Regions from separate parts of the Vibrio qinghaiensis genome, predicted to be linked through region 2. Evidence: predicted binding sites of a transcription regulator. Region 2 holds the regulator's gene; each other region holds the start of a gene.

Region 1 (11,000 bases), 920 kb from region 2:
AGTAAATTCTCAGAATCCATCGTAAAAATTGATGTCCTCAGTGTTTCCCTTACCTTATTCGTAACATTAAATAATTCAATCTATCAGTGCATTGCGCATAAGCGCGATAACTTTATGAATTTAAATAAAAGGGACACATTATGTCTAACAAAACAACTGGTTCTGTAAAATGGTTTAACGAAACTAAAGGTTTCGGCTTTCTTACTCAAGATAACGGCGGCGCTGACGTGTTCGTACACTTCAATGCAATCGCTTCTGACGGTTTCAAAACTCTAATTGAAGGCCAAAAAGTGTCTTTCAACGTAGAAAACGGTCAAAAAGGCCTACAAGCAGCTCAAGTAACTGTTCTGTAATCTAGCCTAATATCTAGAATTAATAAAAAGGTCGCCTAGGCGGCCTTTTTGCTATTTAGTGATTTATTTTGCTACCGTTAGCGCTGTCATTGCGCACCTTCAAAACCCATTTGGCGCCACGCTTCAAACGCAATAATAGCGACCGCATTAGAGAGATTTAAACTGCGAGCTTCTGCCATCATCGGAATACGAATACGTTGTGCCATCGGTAAGCTTTCAATGACTTGCGCTGGTAATCCACGAGTTTCTGGGCCAAACATCAACACATCTCCTTTTTGAAACTGCGCATCGACGTGGTGCCCCGTGGTTTTAGTGGTACAAGCAAAAATCCGGTACGTTTCGCGCTCTGCATTGAGGTAGTCCATAAAGGCATCCAAGTTGGCATGACGCGTTACGCGCGCTAAATCGTGGTAGTCAAGCCCTGCACGGCGCACTTTCTTTTCTTCTAGATCAAAACCCAGCGGTTCAATAAGATGCAAATTAGCGCCGCAATTGGCACACAAACGAATAATATTTCCGGTATTAGGGGCGATTTCAGGTTCGTAAAGTGCGATATCAAACATGGTATAGCTGCTCTTAAGGAGTGTGGGCCGGAAGTATAAGGTGACGAGCCTATTGAGTACAAGTCACCCGTTATTTGGCAATATAGGCACCAGTGGCATTTAACTATCCAATGGGAGAGTGAACTGTACTTTTAACCCACCTAATTGGCTGCGACTTGCATCAATGGTTCCGCTGTGCTGACGAATGGCACTTTCGGTGATGGCTAAGCCTAATCCTGTACCGCCACTGTGCCTATCACGCGCGGTCGAAACACGATAAAAGGGGCGGAAAATATCGTCTAACTCGTTTTCGGGAACGCCTTCACCATTGTCTTCCACGCAAACCGATAGTCTGCTTTTTTCGACCGAAAAGGTAATATTGATTTCATCTTTGCCATAGTAAATGGCGTTACGCACAATGTTTTCCAATGCGCTCATCAGTAGTTTTGGTGCTCCGGAAATGGTGTGCGGTGGAATCGTATTGTAGCTGAGCCTTTTTTCCATCTGCTCGGCCTCAAATTGGGCATCGCTCAACAACTCCTCCCATAAACTGGATAAAGGTTGGACTTCTCGACTGAGATGACTGTTGGTTTGCATACGCGAAAGCGTCAGCAGTTCGCCGATCATCTGCTCTAAACGTTGTGCTTCAGTGTCGATCCGTTCTAATTCGGAGCTGTTACCTTGCTTACGAGTAGCCAGTGCATTGGCCATTCTCAGCCGAGTTAAAGGGGAGCGCAGTTCGTGTGAAATATCCGACAGCAATCGCTGCTGGCCAGAAATCATCTGATTGACGGCTTCTACCATTTGATTAAAGCTTTTTCCCGCTTGGCGAAATTCACTGGTGCCTTTTTCTAAGCTTGGATCGACTACAAATTCGCCGCGAGCGACCCGTTTGGCCGCTTGCTCGAGGCGGCTGGCGGGTTGGCTCAATGCCCATGCGAGCCATAAGAGTAGCGGTGTACTGACGAGCATCACGGCAAGCAGCAGGCCGAACGGGCGGTCAAACAGTTGCAATAAGAACGGGGGGGGTTCATTCCAGCGAATGCCGACAAACAGGAGCAGATCTTGCTTGGCAAGGGTGATGGGCAATGGGCCTGAAATCATATAGCGGCCATAGAGCTTTTGTTGTGGCTTATCAATGGATTCAATGCTGGTCACGAAATTTTGGAGTGCTTTAAATTTGAAGTCGGCTTGAGTTTTTGTGGTGAGGATCGTGCCATCTCGCGTAGTAATGAAAAATTGCGGAGTGCTGCTCTTATCTCGCATATGCCCTTCACTGCGCTGGTTATTACTACTATTTTCTAAACGAAAGACAATACGTGTGAGCTCATGCTCATCTTTAAACGTGCTCTCTATTTTCTGTTTCAAATGTGAAAGACGTTGGTATTCATCGCTAGGTATATCACGGGTTTTGCGAGGATCAAGGTGCGGCAGTGCTAATACTGCGATCAGCACCAGCAACATCGTAAACCAAAAAATGGCAAAAATTCGGCCATACAAGCTGTTGATTTTAGGTAGACGCATTACTCCTCCAAAATCATGAGATAGCCACGACCACGCAGTGTTTTAATGCGTGATTTACCATCAACACGTTCAGGTAATTTCTTGCGCAAATTCGAGACGTGCATATCAATCGCGCGGTCAAAGGCCGCCAACCGTTTTCCTAGAACATCAAGGCTGAGCGCTTCTTTAGTTAAGGTTTCGCCTGGGTTTTGCACAAAATGAGTCAGCAAGGCAAATTCTGTGGTAGTGAGATCCAATAATTGCCCTTGGCAATAGGCTTCCTGCTTACTGGGATACACCTGAATATCTTGGCATTCAATCACTTCATTTTGTTTGGTGCTAGTGCTGGCTTGAGTGCGACGCAAAATTGCGCGAATGCGCGCAAGTAGCTCTCGGTCACTAAAGGGTTTCGGTAAATAGTCATCCGCGCCGAGTTCTAAACCGATGACGCGGTCGATCTCTTCTCCTTTGGCGGTGAGCATTAAAACAGGGGTATGCCAGTTTTCACGCAATTTTTTCAGCGTTTCCATCCCATTGAGTTTCGGCATCATTACATCGAGTAAAATAAGATCGATACGGCCATGAATGGCAGCGAGCCCACTCTCTCCATCATTCGCTTCAGATACCTCAAAGCCTTCATAGCTTAAGACTTCTTTTAGTAAGCTGGTGAGTTCAGTATCGTCATCAATTAGAAGAATATGCGCCATGTGTCGCCTCGTCGTTGGGGGAAGTTATGGGTACAGTTTACTGTGAAATAGGCAAGATCTTCAGTGAGCAATAAGCTCTTTACGATTCTTTACGCTTGCTATACGTTGTTTTACCGTACATGTCCTATTCTACACTCAAGTGCTGTGAATGCAGCTTTTAGAATCCACTTGGTGAAGGAATAGATGATGAAAATGGCAAAAAAACTAGTACTTTCGGCGGTAATACTACCTCTGATTCTTGGCACAGCAAGCGTTTATGCATTTGGTGGTAAAGAGCGACATAAAGGGCCAAATGATGAGTGTGGCGGCTTTGATCGCGGCATAATGCAACAGCTTGACTTGACTGCTGATCAGCAAGCAAAGCTGAAAGAGATGCGTGAAGCGAATCGCGAAGCGATCAAGGGTGAGCATAAAGGTCAACGCCAAGCGAAAATGAAAGCGCACCATGACAAAGTACAAGCTCTCGTGCTAGCGGAGAACTTTGATGCGGCAGCGGCAAATGAATTAGCCAAAGAGATGGTCGATCAACAGGTCGCTCACCGTGTCAAGATGCTAGAAAAACGTCATGACATGATGAGTGTGTTAACTCCGGAACAAAAAGCAAAACTGCAAACGCTACAACAAGATCGCATGCAGCAGTGCATGGAAAATGGTCCTAAGCACATGAAGAAAAATAGCTAATTATTGATAACCGCTAATACGCTAATAATTGAGAATAGGCCTCTGGTGAGGCCTGTTCATTTGTGTCATATTCATTCTTAATTTGAGAGGGTATACTAGCTGCTCATTTTTAAGCTGATTTTAGTGATATGAAACAAGAATACGCACGCCTTGTTACGCTTGCTGCCTGGACAGCAACCCTTGTCGCCTCATTGTTGCTGATAGTAAAAGTGATCGCTTGGTGGGTTACTGGCTCGGTCAGCCTACTCGCATCCTTGATTGATTCCTTACTTGATATTGCCGCTTCCGTGGTCAATTTAATTGTGGTGCGTTACGCACTGCAGCCCGCAGATAAAGAGCACGCCTTTGGTCATGGTAAGGCGGAATCGCTTGCGGCCCTTGCCCAGGCGATGTTCATTTCAGGCTCGGCCTGTTTTCTTATCCTCAATGGGGTTGACCGTTTTTTTCGCCCACACGAATTAACTTCTCCTGAATATGGCGTTTATGTCAGCCTGTTTGCAATGCTAGTGACTTTTGGCTTAGTGTTGTTCCAAAAGCATGTCGTGAAAAAAACGGGCAGCCAAGCCATTGCTGCGGATTCATTGCATTACCAAACTGATCTGTTCATGAATGCAGCGATTATGATCGCGCTCATATTGAGCTGGTTTGGCTTTAAACAGGCCGATGCCATCTTTGCGATCGGCATTGGCGTTTATATTCTTTACAGCGCTTTTCGTATGGTGCAAGAGGCTATTCAGACCTTGTTGGATCGTAAGTTACCTGATGAAGAATTGAAGCAAATCCGCACAGAATGTCTTTCTGTAGCTGGTGTGTTGGGTGTGCATCAATTAAGAACTCGCATGTCTGGACCTGTAAGATTCATTCAGTTACATCTGGAACTCGATGACAATATCCGCTTGATTGAGGCGCATCGCATTTCCGATGAGGTGGAAGATAAGCTACTCGAGGCTTTCCCGGGAGCTGATGTATTAATCCACCAAGATCCTTATTCTGTGGTGTTTGGACCAGAAAAAAAACAAAAATCACAAGGGTGGTAGCGACAAAAACGCGCTTATTAACTATCTTTTTAAGAACAATAAATAAGCCTGATTCTGATATGAATCAACAAAGCGTTAACTCAAAACTGTAATACTCTTACATAAGTAGCAAACTTACATGATTTCGTGCAAATAACAGTAGTATTCCTTTTTAGGAAAGGTAACATTATGCACAGATTGGAAAGATTTTGTTGTCTGTTTTATCGCTAACGGACAGCGTAAAAAATGAGTATTAAGTTCCCAAAAAATCGAGGGTGAGCATGATTAAAAAGATCGGTGTTTTGACTAGTGGCGGTGACGCACCTGGCATGAACGCAGCAATCCGTGGTGTTGTTCGTACGGCACTCGGTGCTGATTTGGAAGTATTTGGTATTTACGACGGCTACCTTGGCCTTTATGAAGATCGCATTAAAAAATTGGATCGTTCAAGCGTTTCTGACGTTATCAATAAAGGTGGTACTTTCCTAGGTTCTGCGCGTTTCCCTGCATTTCGTGAAGTCGCAGTACGTGAAAAAGCGATCGAAAACCTAAGAAAGCATGGTATTGATGCTTTAGTTGTCATCGGCGGTGACGGATCTTACATGGGTGCGAAAAAGCTGACTGAAATGGGTTTTCCATGCGTTGGTTTACCAGGCACGATTGATAACGACATTGCTGGTACCGACTACACCATTGGTTACTTAACAGCATTAAACACGGTTATCGATGCAATTGACCGTTTACGTGATACTTCCTCTTCTCATCAACGTATTTCGATTGTTGAAATCATGGGTCGTCATTGCGGTGATTTGACTCTGATGTCGGCAATTGCGGGCGGTTGTGAATACATTATCACCCCAGAAACTGGCTTGAATATGGATCAACTGATCGCGAACGTTCAAGACGGCATTAAGAAAGGTAAGAAACACGCCATTATTGCACTGACTGAGTTGATGATGGATGCTAACCAACTGGCGAAAGAAATTGAAAAAGCAACGGGACGTGAAACTCGCGCTACCGTGCTGGGTCATATTCAACGCGGTGGTCGCCCGACGGCGTTTGACCGTGTTCTTGCGTCACGCATGGGTAATTTTGCGGTACATTTACTGCTTGATGGCCACGGTGGTCGTTGTGTTGGTATTCAGAAAGAGCAGTTGGTTCACCACGATATTATCGACGCAATTGAAAATATGAAGCGTCCAGTTCGCACTGATTTGTATAAAGTGGCTGAAGAGCTGTTTTAATCGCTTCTTCCATCTCGGTATAAAGTGAGTAAATAAAAAAGACCGCATTGCGGTCTTTTTTGTCTCTCTATGCTTTGTCGTTAAAATAAAACAGAGCAAAGCACTGGCGGATTACAAAATGATCGCGCGCACTTCTGGGTCTTTGCGCTCTAAGTAGTGAATTGATTTAATACGGCGAATGGTACGACAGCGGCCACGAATTAATAGCGTTTCTGTGGTGGCGATGTTGCCTTTGCGGGTAATGCCTTCCAGCAGATCCCCTTTGGTGATACCAGTAGCTGAGAAAATGACGTTATCACTGCGGGCCATCTCTTCCATTTTCAGCACTACGCCAGCTTCGACACCCATTTCCGCGCAGCGAGCTAACTCTTTTGCACCGTAAATGCGGTTTTCTTCCGTATCGCCTTTGACTTCATGACGTGGTAGCAGACGGCCATGCATATCACCATCTAGAGCTCGGATGACCGCGGCTGAAACCACTCCTTCAGGTGCACCGCCGATGCAGTACATCACGTCGACTTCACTATCAGGCATGCAAGTTAGGATCGAGGCGGCGACATCGCCATCTGGCACAGCAAACACGCGAACACCCATCTCTTGCATCTGCGCTATGGTGGCATCATGGCGAGGTTTCGCTAAGGTGATCACCACTAGAGTGTCTAATGGTTTATTCAGCGCCGCGGCGATATTTTCTAAATTCTCTTTTAAAGGTTTATTGAGGTCAATGCACCCTTTAGCACCGGGGCCAACCACCAATTTTTCCATGTACATATCAGGTGCTTTAAGGAAGCTGCCTTTTTCGCCAGCCGCCAAAACAGCCAATGCGTTTGACTGGCCCATTGCCGTCATGCGCGTACCTTCAATAGGATCCACTGCGATATCAACCGCATCGCCACCAAGGCCAACAAGCTCGCCAATGTAGAGCATTGGAGCATCGTCAATTTCGCCTTCACCGATTACAATTTCACCTTGGATGTCGGTTTTATTGAGTAGGTTGCGCATGACTTCTACCGCTGCGCCATCGGCCGCATTTTTATCGCCTCGGCCAAGCCATTTGTAACCTGCCAGTGCAGCACCTTCAGTGACTCGAGAGAATGCCATTGCTAAATCGCGTTTCATGCTAGCTCCAAAGAAAAGGGAATAGGAAATTTCGGCGGGAATTTTAGCATATCAAATAGTAAACGTTTGCTTTTTTAGTTCACAAGGATTGCACTTGATCAAAGCTAAGCGTCAAATTGAGTGAATCTATCGCCAGATAAGGTGTTTTTCTGCCTAGCTTTAGCGCTTAAGTGAGCTTGCGGTTAAGTTGAGCTGATTTTTTAATCAAATAGCGAGAAAATTTGCATATAGTGAGTGTTTCTGAGCGCTGTGCTGAGTAGAATGAACCAATAAGTGAAATTTTGTTCACCTCAACCGAATAACTAAGGGTATGCACCATGTCTTTTGAAGTATTAGAACTACTAGAAGCAAAAATTCAAACCGCAGTTGACACCATCGCACTTCTACAAATGGAAGTGGAAGAGCTTAAAGAAGAGAAACAGCAGCTTGTGAATGAAGCGAATGAGCTAAAAGTAGCGCGTGAAGAGCTTGAGCAAAAAGCGCAACAAATGGAGCAAGAGCAGAATGCATGGCAAGATCGTATTCGTAGCTTACTTGGTAAAATGGACGACGTGGAGTAATCTGCTCGCTTAAGTAATACCACAACGCCGACATCAAGTCGGCGTTACTTTTAATCAATCATCGCGTTTTATCACGAGCAACATTTACCAATAATAGCGTTATGAGTGCAGAGAAAGTTTATGCTTTCGGTCTTACGCCCAACGTATGGCACAATGCGTAGGTCATTTCAGCGCGATTGAGCGTATAGAAATGGAAGTCTTTGACGCCTTCACGGCTTAAAATGCGAACCATGTCAATGGCTTGGCTTGCACCCACGAGCTGGCGTGTGGTTGGGTCATCATCTAATCCATTAAATTGTTTCGCCATCCATCCGGGGACTTTAACGTTGTTTTGCGCGGCAAAGCGAGAGGCTTGTTTAAAGTTTGATACCGGTAGAATGCCCGGTACAATTTCAGCATCAATACCAGCGGCTACGCAGCGGTCGCGAAATCGTAAGTAGCTTTCAACATCAAAAAAGAATTGAGTAATTGCGCGGTTTGCACCTGCATCAATTTTGCGTTTTAGATTGACCAGATCGGCTTGCGCGCTTTTCGCTTCAGGGTGGACTTCTGGAAATGCCGCGACAGAAATATCAAAATCATGGCGAGATTTGAGTAGAGTCACTAAGTCGGAAGCATACATTTCTGGTTTGCCGCCACCAGCGGGAATATCGCCACGCAGCGCAACTATGTTCTGGATGCCGTTGTGCCAGTAGTCATCGGCAATCTGAATCAACTCATCGCGAGAGGCATCGATGCAAGTGAGGTGCGGTGCTGCAATAAGACCAGTTTGATCTTTAATCTCTTTAATGATCGAATGGGTGCGGTCGCGCTCGCCAGAGTTTGCTCCGTAAGTCACAGAAACAAATTTAGGTTGCAGGGTTTTTAAACGGTGAACGGAATTCCACAATGTCTCTTCCATTTGCGCTGAGCTGGGTGGAAAAAACTCAAATGAGACATTGATATTATCTGATAGCTCAGCCACGTTCTGGTTGAGTGCATCAATATGACCGGCGTGCGTGTATCCCATTTTATTTCTCCCTGTGGCGTTTTTGCGCCAATCTATTATTCCTTAAGTTGACGTTTAGACGTCTATATGTCCACAGAATGTATTGAATAACATTTTATGTCAACACTGTAATTATGAATATTATTCATGTTGATTGTGAGTGACCTTCAAGTCATGCTCACCCTCGGTATGCATGACCTAATATCATCCTTTCGCAGTTAAATTAAGGAGCCTAGTGGCCCCTTAATCTGGAATAAGCTGGAGTGTTACAGCAAGCTTGACAGCAAGTTGAGGTCCGATTGGATAGCTCCTGCTGTCACTTCTCTACCAGCGCCCGGACCACGAATCACTAACGGGTTATCGCGATACCATTTACTCTCGATAGCAAAGATGTTGTCACAAGGTAAAAGGTTAGCCAAAGCGTGTTCACGCTCTAAAGCTTCAACCCCCACCGTTGCTTTGCCATTTTTCTCAAGCCTTGCGACATAGCGTAGCACTTTATCTTCACGTTGTGCTTTGGTTAGCCTCTCGGCTAATTTTTCACTCAGCAGTTGGCCTTTGTCTAAAAAGTCATCCAGTGAGAGGTGCTTGAGCTCATCAGGAACCAGTGATTCAACTTTGACATTTTCCGGTTCGATCTGTAACCCTGCTTCACGGGCTAGGATCACCAGTTTGCGCATGACGTCTGAACCATCCAGATCGCTGCGCGGGTCAGGCTCGGTAAGTCCTTGTTGCCATGCTAAATCGACCAGTTCGCTAAACGGTATTGAGCCGTCGAATTGCTGAAATAACCAAGATAAAGTGCCAGAGAAAATACCAGAGAGGGCGACGATTTCATCGCCGCTTTCACGCAAATCACGCACCGTGTGGTTAATGGGTAAGCCTGCGCCAACCGTCGCGTTGTAGAGCCAATGGCGGCTAATTTTCGCGAACGCTTCTTTTATTTGGTGGTAATCGACGCTAGAGGAAGAGCCCGCGACTTTATTCGCCGAGATAAGGTGAATCCCATTTTCAGCAATATTGAGGTAGTGATCAGCTAGCTCTTTGCTTGCGGTTACATCGAGCACAACCGCTTCGTCATACCCTTGAATATTGCTTAAGCGTTGTAGCCAAGCCATTCCCTCACTGGCAATCGCTTCATCGTCAAAATGCTTTAAAACCGATACCGCATCTATCCCTTGCTCATCAAACCAATAGGTTTGGCTATCGACCACTGCGACCAATTCGAAGTTCATGCCATGGCGTTTTTCTAACTCTGATTTTTGTTCAGCAAAGAGTTTTAACCAACTCGAACCAATGTTGCCTTTGCCACACAGTGCCAGTGCGACCCGTTTTTGCGCCTGAAATAGTTGGTTATGCATACCCACCACTAAGGGGGTGATCGGCGTTTTACGCAGTACCGCAACTAAACTCAGCCCAGATTCTGCTTCACAGATAAACTCGATCGGTGATGAACGTAGCTGTTGATAAAAGCCGTAGCAGTGGTTGGGGTTTTTCGTCACACCAGCACCCACGGCACCCACTAACGAAAAGCCTTCTTTGAGTTTAATTTCCGCTTCAAAAGCGGCATCTTGCAGATGAGCTAGAGCTCCGCCTGAAATCTCAGCAGTATAGGCAAGGCGCAGTTGGTGTTGATCGGCTTGAGTATCGAAAGCTAGTGGTTCGAGTTGAGCACGACGCAAGCTGCGTAGCACATCGTTTTGTAGGCGCTGGAAGTCATGCCCGTGAGCAAAATTAAGCTCAATCAACAGCACATCATCAAGTGAAGTAATGATTTTGGCACCACGTCCCGATGCCAATACACGCTCAATGCGAGTCGAGCCTGCTTCGGGTTGATAACTGCAGCGCAAGTGCAAATCCATGGTGCTTTGGGCCACGGGCTGCAAAGTTCGGCTGTGCAATACCGGGGCGGCAAGGCGCGCTAACTCGTTGGTTTCGTCCAAACGCAGTAGCGGCAGTAAACAGGCATCACTAACAATGCGCGGGTCGGCGCTATAAACACCGGCCACATCACTCCAAATCGTTACTCGGTTTACTTCCGCAAGTGCGCCGATCATCGTAGCGGAGTAATCGGAGCCATTGCGCCCAAGTAGCACAGTATCACCTTGTTCACTGCGAGCCATAAAGCCTGTGATGATCACTCGGTGATGCGCGTGTTGTGCCAAAATTTCTTTCAGCAAAGGGTAGGAGCGAGCGCGATCCACTTCCGGTTGTGTGCCTGCTTGCGCGCGAAGAAATTCGCGGGCGTCTTGTGCCACAGCCGCAAGGTTATGTTGATTGAGTAACG
Region 2 (11,000 bases):
CTTGTTCCGCAAGTTGAAGCATTTCAGAGGATAAATCACACAGCGTGATTTGGTGTCCAAGCTTGGCTATTTTTTGTGACATTTGTGCCAAACCGCCGCCAGCATCAAGCACTTGCAAAGGTTTTGGGTGGTTGCTCAACAAAGCGAGCAGTTGCTCAAGATCTTGCCAAACAATGACTTGACGAATTTCACCTTTGTCAGAGCCGTATATGTTTTTTGCAAATTTGTGGGCAATATCGTCGAAATTCCGGTCTTCAGTCACAGTGGCTTGAGTTATGATAGCGAATCGTGCTGCTATTCTGTCATAGGAATGGCAGGAATAAAGAGGCTTTGTTCCTTTTTATTATCAAGTGGTGGTTTTTCGGACTATTTTGTATATGTTTGAGCTGAAAAAAGTTATTTCCTCATTATTAATGCCTCTTCCGGCGATGCTAATCCTCGGTTTTGTCGGATTAATGCTCATAATGTTCACCGTCAGACGTAAGACTGGCTGTATGTTTGTCCTCTTCTCTTTAGTGGGGATATTTCTTATCTCTTTCCAACCCTTCGCAACACGCATGCTAATGCCTTTGGAAAGACAATACTCGGCTTTTCTCCCCGTTGATGGCAGCATCGATTATGTGATGGTTTTAGGCAGCGGTCACGTAGTGGATGACCAAATCCCCCCGACCTCTGAACTCAGCCGCACTGCGTTGGTACGCTTAAACGAAGGCATCCGCGTCATGCGTATGTACCCCGGCTCAAAGTTGATTTTATCTGGCTACTCCGGCGGCTCTGAATTTAGCCATGCACGTATGTTGGCCGTCATGGCATTGGCGCTTGGAGTGAGTAAATCTGATATTATATTGCTCGAAACAGCCAAAGATACTTGGGAAGAAGCGCGACAAGCGGCCGCATTTGTCCAGCAGCGCCGGCTGGTTTTGGTAACATCGGCCAGTCATATGGAAAGAGCATTGAAGGAGTTTCATTCAGCAGGTATTGACCCAATACCTGCGCCAACCAATTTCTTAGCGCAAACCAATATTGCACAAGCTTGGGAAAAATACGCTCCTCGAGCGCGTTATTTAGAACAAACTGAGCGTTACTGGTATGAGACGTTAGGCTTATTATGGCAAGGCTTGCGTGATTGGGCCTCCGGGCATGGTGATACAGAGTTAGACATCAATAGCAATTAGCTATTAGCTATTAGCTATTATATTCAACCCAAAACGGAGCCACTTATGTGCTCCGTTTTTCTTAGTAATCGCGGCTAGAAAAAATCATGGGAATAAAAAAGCACGGCCCAACGCCAATTTTACACACGCGACCACTCAGCTAATCACCAGCGAACATATAACCTTCACCGTGCACAGTCACAAAGATTTGCGGATTCTTAGGATCAAACTCCATCTTCGCCCTCATGCGTCGAATCAGTACATCAATCGTTCGATCGTTAGGTGCATCCACACGATGGCTGATCATATTTAAAATACGCTCACGGCTAAGGACTTGATTCGGATATGACGACAAGGCAACTAAGAGCTCATATTCCGCTTTGGTCAGTTTTACGGGTTCACCATTACGGCTCAGCGCACGGCGCTGAATATCAAAGGTCCACTCGCTAAAGCGCACTAAATTCGCATTGTGAGATACACAGCTCTCTTCACTCAGTTTGTTTTTTACTGCCGAGATCCGCCACAGCAAGTTTTTCACTCTCACCAGTAACTCGCGCAATTCAAAAGGTTTAGTCACGTAATCATCGGCCCCCATTTCAAGACCAACAATTTTATCGATACTGTCCGTACGTCCTGTCACTAGGATGATGCCAATATCAGACTGGCTGCGTAGCTCACGCGTTAACATTAAACCGTCTTCACCGGGTAAATTAATGTCTAGCATAATCAAATCTATATCGTTGCTTTTCAACGCTTCTCTCATCTGAGTACCGCTTTCCGCTTGTGTTACTGTATAACCTTCATTTTGAAAGTATCCAGTCAGCTTGCTGCTGGTAACTGCGTCATCTTCAACGACTAATACGTGATAGCTCATTTACACCACTTTACTCTATAGAAAGGTTCAAACCTCGGCTCGAGATTCTGTACAAAGTCATTCTATTCATAAATAGTCATAATTCTAGTCGTACAACTTTTAAAATTAAGAAAGATGAGAGTTTATTGATTCAAAACAACCTTCCGGACATCCATTAACTTAATGAAAAAATCACTCATATTTTTTCATTTTCTTAGTGACTGCTATTCATTTTTATTAGTTACACTTACAGCAGTTACTTTTAAAAAACGATTTTCGCAAAACCACACCCTTGGAGAGCCAGTACTATGCAAGACATAAAAGCTTTTAATGAACAGCGTGCCGAGATTTATTGGTGGCTTTCGAGCTTATTTGTGAAAGAACTTTCGGAACATGAATTAGGGCAATACCATACGTCCGCTATTCGTACATTTCTTTCAGGGTTGGCTGAAAATACGACACTTAAACCTGCTATTGATAAATTAGTTGATGCACTAAACCGATTGCAAGACAAAGAAGACGCACAGCTTGAGCTCGCAGCCGATTTCTGTGATCTTTTTTTAAAATCCAATAAGGAGTCCGCGCTGCCCTATGCCTCAATTTACATTGGAAAATCAGGGTTGCTCAATGACGAACCAGCCAGAGCAATGTCGGATTTGATGGCAGCCCATCACATTACAGTCAACGATGCACTCAACGAACCCGCCGACCACATTGCGATTGAACTGGATTTCTTAGGTAACTTGGTCATTCGCTCCAATGAACTTGAGCAAGAAGCACACTTTGAACAAGCCTTTACGCAGCAGTGTGATTTTATTGAACAACATTTGCTCTCTTGGATCCCACAATTCCATCTTCGTTGCCAACAAATTGATCAATTTGGTTTTTATGGTGCCGCAAGCGAATTGTTAGTCGCATTTCTTCACTTAGACCGCGATTATTTATCAAACCAATGAGATAACCTGGTTAATATCTATTACTAAATCGGTCAGTTGTGACTGTTGACCGATTTATTCGGTGGATTTTTCGTTGCTTGATCGACATTTGCGGACTAGAATCTTGGCCGCAAACGATAAAAAAATGAATTGAAGATGCAACCGCTGTCTAGAGGCGGTTTTTGTGTTTTTACTACTTTTAGGCTTCAATATGACACTGATAGGCCTAATACCGCTGAATTGCTCTTCGTGACTACCACTTTCAGCAGTTATCGACAGGACAGAGAATTTATGGCTACGATTAAAGACGTTGCACGCTTAGCGGGCGTATCAACCACCACGGTATCGCATGTAATCAATAAAACTCGCTTTGTGGCTGAAGCAACCCAAGAACGAGTGATGGAAGCGGTATCAGAGCTCAACTATGCACCAAGTGCAGTCGCTCGCAGCTTAAAATGCAACACCACCCGTACCATTGGTATGTTAGTGACCCAATCGACAAACTTATTTTTTTCTGAGGTTATCGATGGTGTTGAAAGTTACTGCTACCGCCAAGGCTACACACTTATTTTGTGCAATACCGGCGGTATTTACGAGAAACAACGCGACTACATCCGCATGCTAGCGGAAAAACGTGTCGATGGTATGTTAGTCATGTGCTCGGACCTCACCCAAGAACTGCTTGAGATGCTTGATCGTCATTCAGACATTCCGAAAGTTATCATGGATTGGGGCCCTGAAAGTTCTCAAGCGGATAAAATTATTGATAACTCAGAGGAAGGCGGATATCTCGCCACCAAATACCTTATTGATAATGGACATACTGACATTGCTTGCTTAAGTGGACACTTTGAAAAAGCGGCGTGCCAAGAGCGAATTCAAGGGTTTAAGCGTGCGCTTGCCGAAGCAGGCCTTAAAGCGCATGACGATTGGATTTTAGAAGGTAATTTCGAATGTGATACGGCGGTTCTCGCCGCCGACAAGATCGCCGCCATGGACAAACGCCCAACGGCTGTTTTCTGCTTTAACGATACAATGGCTCTCGGTTTAATGAGTCGCTTGCAACAAAAAGGCATCCGTATTCCTGATGACATGTCTGTTATTGGCTATGACAATATAGAACTGGCTGAATACTTCTCGCCACCGTTAACCACGGTTCACCAGCCAAAGCGACGAGTAGGGAAAAACGCCTTTGAAATCCTATTGGAACGCATTAAAGACAAAGAGCATGAACGTCGTGTGTTTGAGATGCACCCCGAGATTGTTGAACGCAACACAGTAAAAAATATCACAAAATAGTGTCATTATTTAAAGCAAGCGACAAATGTCAATTTTAGGAATTTTCCTACACTTGAGACAGAACGCCGTATCAAATAATAGTAAATTTGGAATAAGCATCACGCAAATAATAAATAAACGTGATGCTCATCCAAAAATTTATATATTCTTATTATTAGAAGTCACGCACAGGGCAAACCATTTGAAAGGATGGGACGCAAAGCCTCCGGCCTAAACTGAATATTCAATAGGTAGCGGGGTTGCCGATGGCAAATATGCAAACGTTAAGTTTACTCCTTACTGACACTCTTTCTGCATAAGTTTGCTAATCTCTCGGACCTGATTTTGGTGGCGTTTTTCCCATACACCGAGAATTTACAGCATGGATAAACCAATACTTAAAGATTCTATGCGACTCTTCGAACAACTTGGACGTGTTAAGTCTCGTTCAATGTTTGGCGGCTTCGGCATTTTTGTCGATGACACCATGTTTGCTTTGGTCGTAAACGATAAACTTCATATTCGCGCAGACGATTTGTCAACCTCTCGCTTTAAAGAGCAAGGCTATGAGCCCTATATCTATAAAAAACGCGGGTTCCCTGTCGTCACGAAATATTTTGCATTGCCTGACAATTGTTGGCAAAACCCTTCGCTCATTTTACGAGATGCTGCTGTCGCACTCGAAATCGCAAAACAAGAGCGAGAGATTCAAGCCCAAGCCAAGCCAGATCGTCTAAAAGATCTCCCAAACCTTCGTCTCGCCACCGAACGTATGCTCAAGAAAGCTGGGATTGAATCTGTGACAGATTTGCAAAGCAAAGGAGCCTTGGAAGCCTATAAAGCGATTCAGCAAACCCATTCTTCTTCAATCAGTCTTGAATTGCTATGGGCCCTTGAAGGTGCGATTGAAGGCAAGCATTGGTCGGTTATCCCACAATCTCGACGCGATGAATTAGCTAAAAGCCTTTAACCTCCGAGTAAATAAATATCTCGATTAAATAATCAAATACGCTCGCATCACCATGCGGGCGTTTTTTTTCATCCCGTTTTGAAATATAAATTCGACTTCCTCTGTCTTCTTCACTATATCTAGTAAAATATGTCGTTTTGAGGAATACCATGAATAAAAAACTTCTCTTAGGCTTGGCTTTATTGGCCTTTATTGTCTTTTTGATTGTAAATTTTGGCCACTATCTAACGTTAGATAATGCCAAAGCACAGCAAATGCTATTAAACGAATACATTAGTCAAAACGTGATCAGCGCTGCTTTGATCTATTTTTCACTCTATATTGTGCTCACTGCTTTCTCTATCCCTGGAGCGGCGGTCGTCACGTTATTGGGCGCTGCGCTGTTTGGTTTTTGGACGAGTTTACTACTTGTCTCCTTTGCCAGTACCATAGGTGCAACAATCGCCTTTTTGAGTAGCCGTTTCTTGCTACGAGAGTGGATCCAAACAAAGTTTGGTCAAAAGCTGCAAACGATTAATCAAGGTGTCGAAAGAGATGGCGCATTTTATCTATTTTCACTGCGCTTAATTCCTGTTTTCCCTTTTTTCTTGATTAATTTATTAATGGGCCTAACTCCCATATCTGTGGCTCGCTTTTACCTGATTAGCCAACTCGGTATGCTACCCGGCACTGCCGTTTATCTGAATGCTGGAACTCAACTAGCTGAAATTGAAAATTTGTCTGGTATTGTGTCTCCTTCGGTTTTGTTTTCATTTGCTCTACTCGGTCTTTTCCCACTTATCACTAAGTGGATTATGACCAAATTAAATAAAAACCCTACTTCTGCTTGAAGTGAATGGCAATGAAGATTTTCGTTTCAAGCCATCCGATAGAAGCCTACATCGTTTGCCAGTATTTACAGCAATTCAACATCCACTGTGAAGTGAAAGGTGAAAATTTATACGGTTTAAGTGGAGAGTTGCCTTTTACAGAAGAAACTTTGCCATATGTATGGCTATTAGATGAAACCCAAATAGCCGATGCTCAAGTACGACTAATGGCTTATCAGAGCGAAGAAATAAGCGAAAAAACGTATTGGATTTGTAAACAGTGTAGTGAAGAAAACGAGCCGCAGTTTGCAGCCTGCTGGTACTGCGGTTGTTTAGATTCAAACTAACGGCTCTGATGCTGGCGTATGAACTCAATTGAATGGTGGTTAAACATCTCAGATTGTTCAACGTTGCACACGTGACCGCAATCTGGGATCTCTAGTAGCATGCTTTGTGTATGCGTTGCCACCATCTCTTTAACAGGCTGAATGAACATGTAGTCACGCTGCCCCATAAGATAAAGTGTAGGAATATGCAGCTCTTTCTCTTTGAAGCATTTCATCAGAGGATTGACTTCTGATGTCAGCATAAACCAGCGTTTAAACTCTTTTTGGCACAACTTCTTCGCTTCTCGAATAAAAAGATGCCGCGACTCTTTTTGGTTGCGTTGTGGCATCACAATGTAAGCAAACAGACGATAAAGCCACATGTAAGGAATAATGTGTTTACTCAAATTGCCTAACTTTACGAGCACCTGAGAGCGCACATTCAAACGGGTTACAGCGCCACCAAGAACCATTGAACGAACTCGTCCTGCTGCCATTTCAGCAAGGTTACGCACGATAATAGTACCAAGTGACATTCCAACAAAATGGGCAGAGTGAATTTTCAAATGATCGAGCACTTTGAGAATATCAAGAGTGACCGATTTAAATGTGTAACGATTTGCCATCAACTCTTGAAACAGTTGATTTGACTTTCCGTGACCTCGTAAATCAACCAGTAACAAGTTGAAATGCTCACGATAGGCCTTGATTTGCTTAAACCAGATAGATGAACTTCCCCCTGCACCATGCACAAAGACAACCCATTCATCACTGGTAGCATGGAGGTAAGTTTTATGGAAAAGTAAGCTATGAGACATACAAAACCGTTAATCATCTTCAATTTAAGAAGTTTAAGACTACCACAAAACTCGCTGTTAAGAGTGAAAAAACGCACGGGTCTATTAGGCTGCACAGTTAACAAATAAGGCGCCGAAGCGCCTTATTTATTATAAAACATCAGCCATGAATCGCCAGATGATACATCTTAATATACTCTTTCGCTGAATCCTGCCAGTTAAAATCTTGCCGCATTGCTCTTTGCTGAACTTCCAACATAACATCAGGATGCTGTAAATAAAACAATACCGCTCGTTGCATCGCAATTAACAGTGCTTCAGGAGAAGGTTCATGAAACCCAAACCCTGTTGCCTCTTGAGGAAATTTATCATAATCACGTACGGTGTCTTTTAAACCACCGACTTCACGAACGATGGGCAGCGTGCCATAGGCCATACTGTAGATCTGATTCAAACCGCAAGCTTCAAATTCGGAGGGCATTAAGAAGAAATCAGAACCAGCTTCAACCAAATGTGCAAAACGGTTGCTATAAGCTTCAACAAATGCAAATTTGTCAGTATGCTTCGCCGCTATTCTGTTTAGCTGAGCAGCAACTTCTGGCTCTCCTGTACCAACAATAATCAGTTGGACATCATTGCGTAAGAAAGACTCAAGTATAGGTAATATATAATGAAAACCTTTTTGATGAGTGAGTCTGCAGACCATCCCGAACAAAGGCACTTCGCGCTGAGGTAATTGCAGCTCTTCTTGCAGCATGCGCTTACTCGCCCGCTTACCCGCTTGAAGTGACTCAGCCTCATCGTTGTAGCAAAGAGGAAGAAATTGATCGTTTTGTGGATTCCACTCACTATAATCACACCCATTAACGATGCCGTGCAAATCTCTAGTTCGGTGAACAAAATCATCTACCAACCCATGAGAGCCAAGCGGTGTTAGCAGCTCGGAAGCATAATTAGGGCTAACGGCATTGATTTTGTCAGCAAAGGCAATTCCGGCTCTGAGCATACTGACGTGATCGTGTCCGTAGCGTAAAAATTCCATGCCAGATAAGTTCAATTCTGGGATGATCTCTAATTGATGATAAGAAAAAATACCTTTAAAAATCGCGTTGTGAACAGTCAATACGCTTTTCATATCAGAAAAATAAGCGTCATGCTGGTAACGCGTTTTCAACAAAAATGGAACCAACCCTGTATGCCAATCATTTGCATGGATAATCTTTGGTTTTTTACCGAGCTTAGGTAAAACATCTAGGCTAGCTGCTGAAAAGAAACCAAAACGCTCGCCATTATCAGCGTACGCTTGGTTATTCTCGCCATACATTTGTGCTCGGCCAAAATATTGTTCACATTCAATTAGGTAAACAAGGACTCCATCAAGTTCCATTTGACGAACCGAATAAGAGGTATGCGGCCAATGAGTAAGCTCAGTTTCAAGCACGATAGGGGCATCAGAGATGCCCGAGATAGAACGATAAGCCGGTAGCACAATAGCTATCTGATGACCTAACTCTTGCAGTGCTTTAGGCAGTGCTTTGGCCACATCAGCCAAACCACCACTTTTGATCAAACCTTGAGCTTCTGAAACGGTAAACCAAACATCGATTTTTTCCATTCTAGAATCCAACTTTTGTTCCTTTTGCGATAACAACGATGCCCTCATCAGAAACATGGAAACGTTGTCTATCAAGTTCTAAATCTTCACCAATCATGGTACCAGGTGCTATTTCGACGTTTTTATCAATAATCGCACGCTTAATTGTGCACCCTTCACCGATTTTAACATCACCTAAGATCACAGATTCACTCACTAAAGTGTTGGCTCCAATGTTACTGCGGTAACCTAGTACAGATTTGTAAATCTTCGCACCTTGAATATAGCTTCCACCAGAGATTAAGCTGTCTGTGATCTGTACTTTACGATCGTGTGAATCAACAAAGGTTGCAGGTGGTAATGGTGGATAATAAGTATGCAGAGGCCAGCTACGGTTATACAACGAAAAATCGGCATCATGCTCTAATAGATCCATGTGCGCTGCCCAATAGGCCTCAATCGTACCAACATCACGCCAGTAAGTTGTGTCTTTTTCGCCTTTAATTTTATTGGTTGAAAAATCATAGACATAAACCTCTCCTTCCGGGAAAAGTTTAGGGATAATATCTTTGCCAAAATCATGGCTGGATTGATTATCCTCAGCATCACGACGCAGTTCTGCACAGAGCTTATCTGTATCAAATATGTAGTTACCCATAGAAACAAGTGCAAGGTCTGGGTGCCCAGGGATCGCTTTGGGGTTACAAGGTTTTTCTTCAAAGCCGACCATTTTTCCAGCTTCATCAACTTCAATTACACCAAACTGAGACGCTTCTTTCAATGGCATTCTCAGCGCAGAAACGGTCAGTTTTGCGTCTACACGTTTATGGAAATCGAGCATCTGGCGGATATCCATTTTATAGATATGATCAGAGCCAAAAATACATACTTGGTCGGGGGTAGAGAGTTCAATAAAGCGGATATTTTGATAAATAGCGTCTGCAGTGCCTTCATACCAGCGCTTGCCATCACGCATCTGTGCAGGGATTGAGTCGATAAACCGATCGGTGATGCCCGAAAGGTTCCAACCTTTCTTCATGTGTAAATATAGAGATTGAGATTTAAATTGTGTCAGTACATAGATGCGCATCAGATCCGCATTTACAAAATTATTCAAAGCAAAATCGATTAAACGATAACTGCCACCAAATGGCACAGCAGGCTTACTACGCGATTCCGTTAGAGGCATCAAGCGAGAGCCTTCGCCACCAGCGAGGATCATACCTAAAACACCAGCCATTTTAATTCTCCTTATTTCATTCTTATATTTGCATTCCATGCCTTAATTTACAGGGGATGTATGGATGCTATCCTTATTGACCACTTGCAGTGGGCTGTATGAAACTCCCTCACCACCCTAAATGCAATGGGTTGTTTATACGTTATCGAATTAAAGAAATAATACAATTTTAAATACGCTGTTCTGACTTGTCTGAGCCCTTTAGTTTGCTAACTCCTAACCTAGCTCACATTTACAGCTCGGTGTAGCATATAAACATAACAATGTATTAACTAATCATTTTTATTCACCTGATTGATGCATTCTTAATTTTATATACACTCTCTTTTTATTAAAAATACAACGAATTTATGACGCTATGTTTATTAGGTTAAAGACATAAGTATTAATTACACCAAATAGCTCCATTTTAGTTGTTGAACCGACTGAACAATTCACAACATGCTGGTGCAATAGGGCTATCTCCTGCGCACAAGACTCTGAACATCCGACACCCCCGCCCGCTCACGGATAGTTAATCAATACTGCCTTACACATGGAATGTCAAAATATTGGCGACACATTCTCCATGAATAGTATGAATAGTTGAACTTGCTCAAACTCCAGCCAAAAAAAAGTAGCCCGAAGGCTACCTTTTCGCATTGATCACATTAAAGGCTATTTTTTAGCGTTTTTACGCTTATCGGTAATTTCCCACCGCCCATTATCGTACAACGCCGTCCAACCTGAGGGTTTACCGTCTATCTCAGTGCGTACATAGTGTTCTTTTGACTTACGACTAAAGCGTACAACCGCAGCCACACCATCAGGATCATGTGTAGGCGCATCAGCTAAGTATTGATACTTTGGTGCTAGGCGCTCTTTGAAACGAGCCAATTCTTCAACCAATGGCGCACGTGTCTCGCGAGATTTCGGGAAATTGCTCGCCGCAAGAAACAGGCCTGAAGCGCCATCACGCAGTACAAAATACGCATCCGAGTTTTCACAAGGCAATTCAGGGAAATGGATAGGATCTTCTTTTGGTGGAGCAACTTCGCCGCTTCT
Region 3 (11,000 bases), 140 kb from region 2:
CTGCATCTGACTGATCGTCAAAAATAACCGGAACACCTTTGTTGGAAGCGTTAAGCACAGCTTGGCTTTCTGGGATCACGCCAAGTAAGGAAATATGCAAAATTTCTTCGACATCTTCCACGCTCAACATTTCACCTTGTGTCACACGAGTAGGGTTATATCGGGTCAATAAAAGGTGCTGTTTAACAGGTTCTAACCCTTGCTCTGAGCGCATTGATTTGGAATCCAAAATCCCTAAAATGCGGTCCGAGTCGCGCACAGAAGAGACTTCAGGGTTAGTCGTTACAACCGCTTCATCAGCAAAGTACAAAGCCATCAACGCGCCTTGTTCAATACCTGCTGGTGAGTCGCAAATGACGAAATCAAAGCCCATTGTATCAAGCTCATCCAAAACGCGTTTTACGCCCTCTTTAGTGAGTGCATCTTTATCACGAGTTTGTGAAGCGGGTAGAATAAATAGGTTCTCGGTGCGTTTGTCTTTGATCATCGCTTGGTTAAGTGTTGCCTCACCGTTGATGACGTTAACAAAGTCGTACACTACGCGGCGCTCACAACCCATGATTAAGTCAAGGTTACGCAGACCGATATCAAAATCGATCACCGCTGTCTTTTTACCTTTTAAAGCCAAGCCAGAAGCAATTGCTGCGCTTGAGGTCGTTTTACCAACGCCGCCTTTTCCTGACGTTACAACAATAATGCGTGCCATTATGTTTTCCTTGTTAATTTTAAATCGTAAGCGTTTCAAAATGCAGTGAATCATCAACCATGCTCAGCATCACTTTCTTCTGCCAAAACTCACTTTCAATTTGATCGCTAAGCCAATAATTTCCAGCAATGGAGACCAGCTCTGCTTGTAAATCGTGGCAAATAATTTTTGCTTCCGTTTGGCCGCTGGCACCGGCAATGGCTCTTCCGCGCAGTGAACCATGAATGTGAATCGAGCCATCGGCGATCACTTCGGCCCCCGCACTGACGTGATTGAGGATCACTAAATCACTATCTTTGGCATACACTTGCTGGCCAGAGCGAATGGGCGTGCTAATCACCTTGGTAGGCGCTATTTGAGCCGGTGCTTGAGAGGGCGATTTGCTTGCCGCCATCACGGCAAAGCCAGCTTCTGAGGCTAAGTTTTGGCTGCGTTTATCACGGCAACCTGTCACACCGACCGGGATCATTCCCGCTTCAGTGATGCCCTGTTTCAGTATCGAAAAATCAATATCGCCAATCACTTTAGCAATATTGATCACCACAGGTGCAGAGGCAAAAAAAGCAGGAGCTTGGGCGACTTTTTCTTTGAGAAACTCAACGGTATTGGCAACTTCACTGTCGCAAAGGTGTAACACTGACAAAGTAAAACTGCTACCTTTTAGGTCAGGAGTATTCGACATCTTATTTTGACCTCAATAACTAATGGCTTCACTAGAAAGGGCGTTGCCTGAAACTAGGGTTGTCATGTTATATTCCCTGACTTAGCTCAGCAAGTTATCTTGCGGTCAAATGTTTGTTTTAATCTCAAATTTGGTAAAAGTTTAACGTTTCTAACTTAATTGGCTCGAAAAGCCAGTTTATTACAATAAAAGGTTTGTCATGCTTTGCTCTATCTATAAAAGTGCTAAAAAAGAAGGTGCCTATCTCTATGTTACTAAAAAGGATGACTTTTCACAGGTTCCTGACACACTAATGGCGATGTTCGGTAAACCTACTTTAGTCATGGTCGTGAAACTGGAAGGGCGTACATTAGCCCAAGTTAACATTGATAAAGTGAAAGAATCTCTGAAAAATGAGGGTTTTTTCCTGCAGTTACCGCCACCGCCACAAAATTTACTAGAGCAATATAAGCAGCAAAAGGCTCAGCAAAAAGAAAGCTAAGTTTTCAGCTCAAGGAGGGTGATTTGAAAAAGTTCTTGTCAGTGGTATTGGGATTAAGCCTCTCCACGCCATTGATGGCAAATGAGGTTAGTTTTGAGCAGTATGTGGAAGGTTTGAAGCAACAAGCGCGCAGTGAAGGCATTTCAGAGCAAATTTTAACCGATGCGTTTAAAAATGTGGCACATAAACCACGCGCCGTGACGGCCGATCGCAATCAACCAGAAAAGAAACTGACGCTGGATGAGTATATCCCGCGTGCGGTTCCTGAATGGAAAGTCAAGCAAGCAAAGGCGCTGTATGAAAAGCACTATGCCGAGCTTAGCCGCATTGGCGAGCAGTATGGCGTGCAGCCGCGCTTTATCGTTGCGTTATGGGGTGTTGAAAGTAACTTTGGTGCTTTTACCGGTAATTTTAGTGTGATAGATGCTTTGACGACCATGGCTTATGACGGTCGTCGAGAAGCATTTTTCCGCAAAGAGACCATGGCCGCGTTGCAAATTCTGCAGCAGGGTCATATCCAAGCCGATGAGATGAAAGGGTCTTGGGCTGGCGCGATGGGCCAATGCCAGTTTATGCCGAGTTCGTTTTTGGCGTTCGCTTCCGATGGTAACGGCGATGGCAAAAAAGACATTTGGCACACAAAGGAAGATGTATTTGCATCGACAGCCAACTATCTCAGCCAATCGGGGTGGGATGACAAATACACTTGGGGACGTCAAGTTAAAGTTCCGCCTGGGTTTGACCGCACTTTAGAAGGGCGACAACCAGAAAAAGGGAAATCACTGAGAGAGTGGAACAAGCTCGGTATTACCCGTTACGAAGGTAAACCACTGCCTAATTTAGACAAGGTTCAAGCTTGGCTTATCATGCCAGATGATGAAAATGGCCGCGTTTACTTGGTATACAACAACTATAATGTGTTGATGAAGTGGAATCGCTCATACTATTTTGCGCTCGCGGTGAGCCATTTGGCGGATAGAATTACCTATTGATTTGAACCTTAATTGAACGCAAAGGGCTCATCATGAGCCCTTTGCTATTTCTGGAGAACGTGTGCTAGTTGAACGTGCAGGGCAAATGGTGATATTTGCCGCGTTAATCAAACATCAAGGCTTTACCGCTGCGGCCAAAAGCTTAAGCGTATCGGTATCGCATGTCAGTAAGCAGTTGGCCTTACTGGAGGCCTCGCTCGGGGTGAAGCTCGTTCAGCGAACCACGCGCAGCTTCACCACAACTGAGGCTGGAGAGGCTTTTTATCGCCATTGTACTGCGGTCGTTGGATTGATGGATACTGCGCAGTCTGAAGTGGAAAGCCAGCGTGATGAGGTGTCTGGGCTGATTAAGCTTGGTCTTTCACAGTCGTTTGGTTCTTTGCACATTTTGCCAGCACTGGAGGCGCTTCGTCAGCGCTATCCCAAACTGCAAGTGGAAGTGCATTTGTTCGATTATCGAGTCGATATGCTCGAAGAAGGGCTTGATTTGTGGGTGACCAACAACGAGCATCTACCCGAAGGTTACGTGGCGCAACGTCTCGCCGATTGCCAGTTTGTGGTTGCCGCGTCACCGGAATACTTATTAAACCATTCAACCCCTCAGACACCCGGTGATCTGTTAGGTCACAACTGTCTTATCTACCGTAGTTGGGAGCGAGATTACACCCGTTGGTCGTTTGCCAATCCAGAGCAAAAAATCAACATCAATGTGTCGGGTAACTATTCGGTAGATTTAGCCGAAGCCGTGCGTGACGCCGCCGTGGCAGGGTGGGGTGTTGCTTACTTGGCGACTTATTTAATTCGAGATGAATTTCGAACCGGTAAACTGATCCAATTGCTGCCAGATTGGCACGCAAATCAAAGCATGCCTTTTTATGCGGTTTACCCGAGCCGGCAACACATGCCGAAGAAAACCTCAGCCGTGATTGAATTTATCAAGGCTTTAATCGGTACACCTTGCTATTGGGATACTCAATTAGAGCCTTACATCCGTTTTACAAAAGCGTAATGAGCACGGTTTATTATTTCCCAACTCAGAAACATCTTTTCTATATGGAAAATATAAGCCTAGGCAATCGTTTAGCTTGTTACAAATCAACAGCTTGAAAATGGAAGATTAAGGCTGCTACTGTTAAGCACACCTCTGTAACATTTGCGACTTGCGCATTCGTTTTCGCACGATAGAATGCGCGCCTTTCCTATCCCCGTTATCTGGATTGACAGCAAATGAACTCATTACTTGGCGTCGTCGCCATCTTATTTACGGCTTGGCTACTTTCTACCAATAGAAAAAACATCCAATTTAGAACCGTGTCGCTCGCTTTTTTATTGCAAGTAGGCTTTGCACTATTGGTTCTGTATGTCCCCATGGGGAAAGAAGTGCTCAACAGTGTCACGGGTGCGGTATCGAATTTGATCAATTATGGGCAAGAGGGAATTGGCTTTCTCTTTGGCGGTTTAGCCAATGGCAGCGTTGGTTTTGTGTTTGCGATTAATGTGCTTGGCATCATCATTTTCTTCTCTGCTTTGATCTCCGGTTTGTATCACATTGGTTTGATGCCTAAAGTGATTAACTTGATTGGCGGTGGTTTGCAAAAATTATTGGGTACGGGGCGCGCAGAGTCACTGTCAGCCACGGCGAACATTTTTGTCGGCATGATTGAAGCGCCGTTAGTGGTTAAGCCCTATTTAAAGCACATGAGTGATTCGCAATTTTTTGCGGTGATGACGTGTGGCTTAGCCTCGGTTGCGGGCGGTACGTTAGTCGGCTATGCCTCACTGGGCGTTAACCTTAACTATCTTATTGCGGCGGCATTTATGTCAGCTCCAGCCGGTTTGTTGATGGCGAAAATTTTGCTGCCGGAAACCGAAGCGCAAAGTCAGCAGGTGGCCAATGAAGAGGTTGAGATACCAAAAGCAACCAATGTGGTTGAAGCCGTGGCTGATGGTGCAATGTCTGGGCTTCGTATCGCGGTTGCGGTTGGGGCAACGTTACTGGCCTTTATCAGTGTGATTGCGCTACTCAACGGCCTATTGGGCTGGGTGGGCGGTCTGTTTGGCTTAACCCTTAGTTTTGAGTTGATTTTAGGCTACCTATTTGCTCCAGTTGCGTGGCTGGTGGGCATTCCATGGAGCGAAGCGATGACGGCAGGCTCACTGATTGGTAATAAAATTGTCGTGAACGAGTTTGTCGCTTTCATCCAATTGATGGACGTAAAAGATTCGCTCAGTGAACATTCTCAAGCGATTGTAACTTTTGCTCTGTGCGGCTTTGCCAATATTTCGACCATGGCAGTATTGATCGGTGGTTTGGGCAGTTTGGTGCCAGAGCGTCGCAGCTTCATCTCTCAATATGGTTTTCGAGCGATCAGCGCTGGCGTGTTGGCTAATTTGATGAGTGCTGCGCTTGCTGGGGTTATTTTGTCGCTATAAACGTAGCGTTTCTATTCATCGTTAAAAACTGGCCCGTTAAACATCAGCTCGTTAAAAAACCCCAGCGCAATGCTGGGGTTCTTTTTCGCTCGCCGCTCATGGCTATCAATAGCCAATAGCCAATAGCAATAATCAATAGCAGTAAGCAGTAATGAGCAAGATCAGTTGTTGGGGTGAAATTGCTCGCATGCCAACAGGGTGTTTTCAATCAAACTGGCCACCGTCATTGGCCCGACACCACCCGGAACCGGGGTGATCAAGCTTGCTTTGGTGCGCGCTACATCGTACTCGACATCGCCAATCAGCTTGCCTGACTCCAAGCGGTTGATGCCCACATCAATCACCACTGCACCTTCTTTAATCCATGCGCCGGGAATAAAATTGGGTTTACCAACGGCCACCACCAACAAATCAGCTTGGCGAACATGGTGTTCTAAATCTTTCGTGAAGCGGTGGCATGTGGTTGTGGTGCAACCTGCTAGTAGCAGCTCTAATGTCATTGGTCGGCCGACAATATTGGATGCGCCCACAATCACCGCATGTTTACCACGCAGTTGAACGTTATAGCGCTCAAGCAAAGTGATGATCCCTTTGGGCGTACAAGAGCGCAGTTTAGGAATGCGCTGGGCTAAACGGCCCACATTGTAAGGGTGAAAACCATCGACATCTTTTTCAGGAACAATGCGTTCAAGCACATGGGTTGTATCAATCCCGGCAGGTAAGGGCAGTTGCACTAAAATGCCGTCAATTTCAGGGTCGGCATTGAGCTTATCGATTAACGCCAGTAGCTCCTCTTCGCCAGCAGTGGCTGGAAGATCATAGGATTTAGAAACAAAACCCACCTCTTCACAAGCACGACGTTTGCTGCCGACATACACTTGTGACGCAGGATCTTCTCCCACCAGCACCACCGCCAGCCCCGGAGCGCGAAGGCCCACTTGAGTGCGAGCTTTTACCCGCGCCGCTACTTCAGAGCGAACCGTCTGGGAGATGAGTGTCCCATCAATATTTTGAGCAGTCATGGCTTTCCTTACACATTGGTCGCAAATATTTTTGGGCGCATTGTCGCAGATATTTAAAGTAACATCTATAAGCAAACGTTTGCCTTGTTCTGTTTTTCGACACTCGGCTACCGAATGGCAGTTTTTTAGGCATTTGAAACCGAATCTTAGAGAAAGCGATTGATTTACGGAGTTCAACTCGTATAATCCTGTCCCTGTAGCGCGCCCTTAGCTCAGCTGGATAGAGCACGTCCCTTCTAAGGATGTGGTCGTAGGTTCGAATCCTACAGGGCGCGCCATCTATTTCAGGGCGCAGCAAGCTAATACTTGCTGCGCCCTTTTTGTTGCGCGATAGCTAGCCGCAAAGCAAACGGATTATTCGTTCTTGATTACTCACAAGGCGCTCTCTATCTCATAAAACCACACTTAACTCAGTCATAAAGCGAGGATTTTTGCGCTTCCACTGGTATCATATCGGCAATTTTTCGTGTCTTAAGAAATCTGCAATGAACCAACAAGAACAACAATACCTCAAAGCGCTAGAAAGCAAACTCTGGACGGCGGCCGATAAACTGCGCGCCGCGTTGGATGCGTCACAATACAAACATGCGGTGCTGGGGCTGATTTTCGTCAAATACGTTTCGGATGCGTTTACCTTGCGCCAGCAGGAAATCAAAGCTGAATTGACCAACCCAGAGCACGAATACTATTTAGACCCGCAAGATTTCACCCCAGAAGAACTGGCCGAAGAGATCGCGATAGAGCTAGAGCAGCGCGATTTCTACCAAGAGCAAAATGTGTTCTGGCTACCGCCGGAATCCCGTTGGTCGTTCCTGCAAGATAACGCACCGCGTGTGATTGGCGGTGCAGAGCTGGTGATTGAGGGCGCAAACCAACAAAAAATCACCAAGAAAATCACCTCAGTCGGCCATTTAATTGATAACGCACTGGAAGGGATTGAGCGCGATAACCCCAAACTCAAGGGCGTACTCAACAAACACTATTCAGGCCTTAAAATCGACCAAGCCAAGCTCAATGAACTGATCAACCTGATTGCGACCATTCCGTTTAATCACCAGTCGCTCAGCAGCAAAGACATTCTTGGCCATATCTATGAATACTTTTTAGGTCAGTTTGCGCTGGCTGAAGGCAAAAAAGGCGGTCAGTTTTATACGCCTGCCTCCATCGTAACCCTAATTGTAGAGATGATTGAGCCATTTGAAGGCCGTGTCTATGACCCAGCGATGGGCAGCGGCGGCTTCTTTGTCCAATCGGATAAATTTATTGAGCGCTATGCTAACCAAAAAGAGATCGACCCGCTGACGCAAAAGCAGAAAATCTCGATTTACGGGCAAGAATACAACTACACCACCTGGCAATTGGCGGCGATGAACATGGCGATTCGTGGGCTGGATTACGATTTTGGCAAAGAGCCCGCCAGTACCTATACCAACGACCAACACCCTGATTTACGTGCGGACTTCATCATGGCTAACCCGCCGTTCAATATGAAAGAGTGGAACATTGGTGTTGATGATAACGATCCGCGCTGGGTATACGGCACACCGCCTTCAGGTAATGCCAACTTCGCGTGGATGCAGCATATGCTTTACCACCTTGCCCCTGATGGTTCTCAAGCTTTACTGCTGGCTAATGGTTCGATGAGTTCATCCACCAATAACGAAGGGGAAATTCGCGCCGCCTTGGTTGAGAACGATTTGATCGAATGTATGGTCGCGCTGCCCGGGCAACTGTTCACCAACACGCAAATTCCGGCCTGTATCTGGTTCTTAACCAAAAACAAGAAAGCTCGCACCGATAAAGCGGGTCGTAAGCTGCGTGATCGTAAAGGCGAAGTGCTGTTTATTGATGCGCGTAACCTTGGCTATATGAAAGACCGCGTGCTGCGTGATTTCAGTTTTGATGATATCCAGAAAGTGGCAGATATTTTCCACGCATGGAAAACCGGTGAAGCGGTTAATGGCGTGACGTATCAAGACCAAGCCGGTTTTTGTAAATCAGCAACGTTGGAAGAGATTAAGAAACACGATTTTGTATTGACGCCGGGGCGTTATGTTGGCGCAACTGAAGAGCTAGATGATGGTGTTCCATTTGCAGAAAAGATGGCAACCTTAACCGAAAAACTGAGTGGGCAATTTGCTGAATCAGCCAAGTTAGAAGCGCAAATTAAGAAGAACTTGGCGGGGTTGGGTTATGTCATCTAACTATTTCCAAACAACTATAGGCGCCCAAGTAACGCTACAGCGTGGTTTTGATATCACTAAGAAGCAGCAAATTCCGGGAGATATACCAGTGGTATCATCTGGAGGCATTGCGAGTTACCACAATGAAGCCAAGGTGGATGGGCCTGGAGTTGTTTTGGGACGAAAAGGAAGTCTGGGTACTGTTTTTTATTTGGATTGTCCTTTCTGGCCACATGATACTAGTCTTTGGGTCAAAGACTTTAAGGGTAATAACCCTCACTTTGTATACTACTTCTTTACGAGTATTGCTGAAAAGCTGAAAGGCATGGATGTTGGAGCTGCAAATCCAGCTTTAAACAGAAACCATGTTCATCCAATGGAAGTGTTATGGCCTATTCGGGATGTACAAGATGATATTGTCAGAATTGTTGGTATTCTCGATGATAAGATCTCACTTAATATTCAAACAAACCAAACCCTAGAACAAATGGCTCAATCTATCTTCAAGTCATGGTTTGTCGATTTTGATCCGGTCAAAGCCAAGATGAATGGCGAGCAACCAGAGGGAATGGATGCGGCTACCGCCTCGCTATTCCCCGAAAAGCTTGTTGAGTCTGAGTTGGGTTTGATTCCTGAGGGTTGGGAAGTAAAACCTCTAGACAAGGTTGCTCATTTTCAAAATGGGTTAGCATTGCAAAAATTCCGATCAGAGTCTGAGGAGGATGATTTTCTACCTGTTCTAAAAATTGCTCAGTTACGTCAAGGCTACTGTGACGGAAAGGAGAAGGCTCGTTCAGATATTAAAGAATCTTGCAGAGTGTATGATGGTGACATGATCTTCTCATGGTCGGGCACTTTGATGATTGATCTATGGACTGGTGGTAATGCTGCGTTAAATCAACACCTTTTCAAGGTTACGAGTGAGGAATACAACCTACCGTTATACCTATACTGGACAAAGCATCATCTCGCGAAATTCCAGCAAATCGCCAAAGATAAAGCGGTAACTATGGGACACATAAAACGAGGCCATTTAAGTGAGTCTTTGTGTGCTATCCCTCCAAAAGCATTAAGAGACAAGATGGATGAAGTTTTACTGCCATTAATCAATCAAGGTCTTAACTTGCGACTCCAGAGCAACCAGTTAGTCACGCTGCGTGACACTTTGCTTCCTAAATTGCTTTCCGGCGAAATCGAGTTAGAGACACAGGAGGCTAAAGGTGAATAAGCCATTCCATGACAGCTATCACATCATTGAGCGTGTTGAACAATACCTACAAAGTAAGTTAGAGGAAAATACTGATTTCAACGATGAAATCAACAATAGCGCTTCTATTGTTATATCTGAGCAGGGGCCGAAAGTGCGGGTGAAGAGTTTGACCGATGTTGATACTGAGTTTAGTTACGATGTTAGTGACATACTATATTGGGTTGAACGAGATACCTATTTTGATGAATTGGCGAAGTGGAACGGTGTCAAATTGCAAGAAAAGCATAGTGATGCGGTCAATTTTCTAAAAGAAACACATCAGTATTCTTTGTTCTTGGATCTGGTCGATGCTATTCGAAAACAGAGAGTCGCTCCTTTCGTTGGCGCAGGAGCATCACACCCTGCGGGGTACCCTAATTGGGGGAATGCGCTAAGTACGCTTGCTAGAACAATGGGGACAAATGTTGTTGAAGAGACTAAGCATCTACTGGAAAGCTATGATTACTTATTGTTAGCAGAGCAATTATTCAGACATAACGAACATGTTTTTCTTAACTTTGTTCAAACTGAATTTAGATTAAAACCTGCTCATGAGGATGATAGACCTATATTTCCTCCTATCATTGATCTATTACCGCAAATATCAAGCTCATGCATTATTACAACAAATTTTGATAGATTGATTGAAAAACGGTTCGAACTATTAAAAGGAAAGCCTCTTCAAGGTTATATGTATGGTAAACAAGAACAGAATGGTTTTGTAGGCCAGCTATTGAAAGGTGAACATTGTTTAATGAAGTTGCATGGAGATGCTGAACAACCCCAATCATATGTTTTTACTGAATCACAGTATTTAGAAGCATATGGTTCTGGCAGCATAGATTTTACAAAGCAACTGCCTAGGTCACTACGTCAAATATATGTGAGCCATTCTCTACTGTTTTTAGGATGTTCATTGGAACAAGATAGAACGCTAGAGTTGTTCAAATCTGTGAAAGATGAGGGGCATTTTGAAATTCCGAATCATTTTGCATTTCTTCCAGAGCCTGAACCAGAAGACAAAGCTGAAAAAATGGGAAGATTACTTAGTATGAGTATAAAGCCCATATGGTACGGAGCAAAAGATGGAGATCATTCGATGCTCGAGAAGCTATTGTTACTGGCAACGGATGTTGCTTGTAAAAGATACAGCTTGGGAGGTATCAAGTGATCACTGAAGGGCAATTAGAAGCACAATGTATAAATTGGTTTGTTGATCAAGGCTACCAATACCAAAATGGCTATGACATCG

What was found. The regulator PurR, encoded in region 2, represses purine synthesis genes. The targets are predictions, from matches to a motif close to TNANGNAAACGTTTNCNTNA.
Region 1: the regulator PurR is predicted to act here: its motif matches at 7,220-7,239, upstream of glpX (class II fructose-bisphosphatase).
Region 3: the regulator PurR is predicted to act here: its motif matches at 3,930-3,949, upstream of CCZ37_RS08185 (NupC/NupG family nucleoside CNT transporter).

What each region holds. Positions count from the first base shown of each region.
Region 1 is NZ_CP022741.1:2,566,531-2,577,530, reverse strand. It holds gene cspE (transcription antiterminator/RNA stability regulator CspE) at 141-353, shown strand; gene trmL (tRNA (uridine(34)/cytosine(34)/5-carboxymethylaminomethyluridine(34)-2'-O)-methyltransferase TrmL) at 440-916, opposite strand; gene cpxA (envelope stress sensor histidine kinase CpxA) at 1,016-2,419, opposite strand; gene CCZ37_RS11990 (response regulator) at 2,419-3,105, opposite strand; gene CCZ37_RS11985 (CpxP family protein) at 3,292-3,786, shown strand; gene fieF (CDF family cation-efflux transporter FieF) at 3,915-4,823, shown strand; gene pfkA (6-phosphofructokinase) at 5,084-6,046, shown strand; gene glpX (class II fructose-bisphosphatase) at 6,158-7,165, opposite strand; gene zapB (cell division protein ZapB) at 7,483-7,725, shown strand; gene metF (methylenetetrahydrofolate reductase) at 7,844-8,734, opposite strand; gene CCZ37_RS11955 (bifunctional aspartate kinase/homoserine dehydrogenase II) at 8,980-11,000, opposite strand, start outside.
Region 2 is NZ_CP022741.1:1,645,755-1,656,754, forward strand. It holds gene cmoM (tRNA uridine 5-oxyacetic acid(34) methyltransferase CmoM) at 1-262, opposite strand, end outside; gene elyC (envelope biogenesis factor ElyC) at 378-1,175, shown strand; gene torR (two-component system response regulator TorR) at 1,315-2,028, opposite strand; gene torD (molecular chaperone TorD) at 2,316-2,963, shown strand; gene purR (HTH-type transcriptional repressor PurR) at 3,234-4,241, shown strand; cyclic di-GMP riboswitch class I at 4,403-4,488, shown strand; gene CCZ37_RS07555 (TfoX/Sxy family DNA transformation protein) at 4,603-5,190, shown strand; gene CCZ37_RS07560 (TVP38/TMEM64 family protein) at 5,340-6,020, shown strand; gene CCZ37_RS07565 (putative signal transducing protein) at 6,032-6,346, shown strand; gene CCZ37_RS07570 (alpha/beta fold hydrolase) at 6,343-7,143, opposite strand; gene glgA (glycogen synthase GlgA) at 7,283-8,737, opposite strand; gene glgC (glucose-1-phosphate adenylyltransferase) at 8,739-9,956, opposite strand; gene topA (type I DNA topoisomerase) at 10,614-11,000, opposite strand, start outside.
Region 3 is NZ_CP022741.1:1,788,546-1,799,545, reverse strand. It holds gene minD (septum site-determining protein MinD) at 1-706, opposite strand, end outside; gene minC (septum site-determining protein MinC) at 726-1,388, opposite strand; gene CCZ37_RS08200 (YcgL domain-containing protein) at 1,588-1,869, shown strand; gene CCZ37_RS08195 (lytic murein transglycosylase) at 1,893-2,861, shown strand; gene CCZ37_RS08190 (LysR family transcriptional regulator) at 2,923-3,870, shown strand; gene CCZ37_RS08185 (NupC/NupG family nucleoside CNT transporter) at 4,089-5,294, shown strand; gene folD (bifunctional methylenetetrahydrofolate dehydrogenase/methenyltetrahydrofolate cyclohydrolase FolD) at 5,456-6,316, opposite strand; tRNA gene CCZ37_RS08175 (tRNA-Arg) at 6,518-6,594, shown strand; gene CCZ37_RS08170 (class I SAM-dependent DNA methyltransferase) at 6,802-8,520, shown strand; gene CCZ37_RS08165 (restriction endonuclease subunit S) at 8,510-9,727, shown strand; gene CCZ37_RS08160 (SIR2 family protein) at 9,720-10,919, shown strand; gene CCZ37_RS08155 (type I restriction endonuclease subunit R) at 10,916-11,000, shown strand, end outside.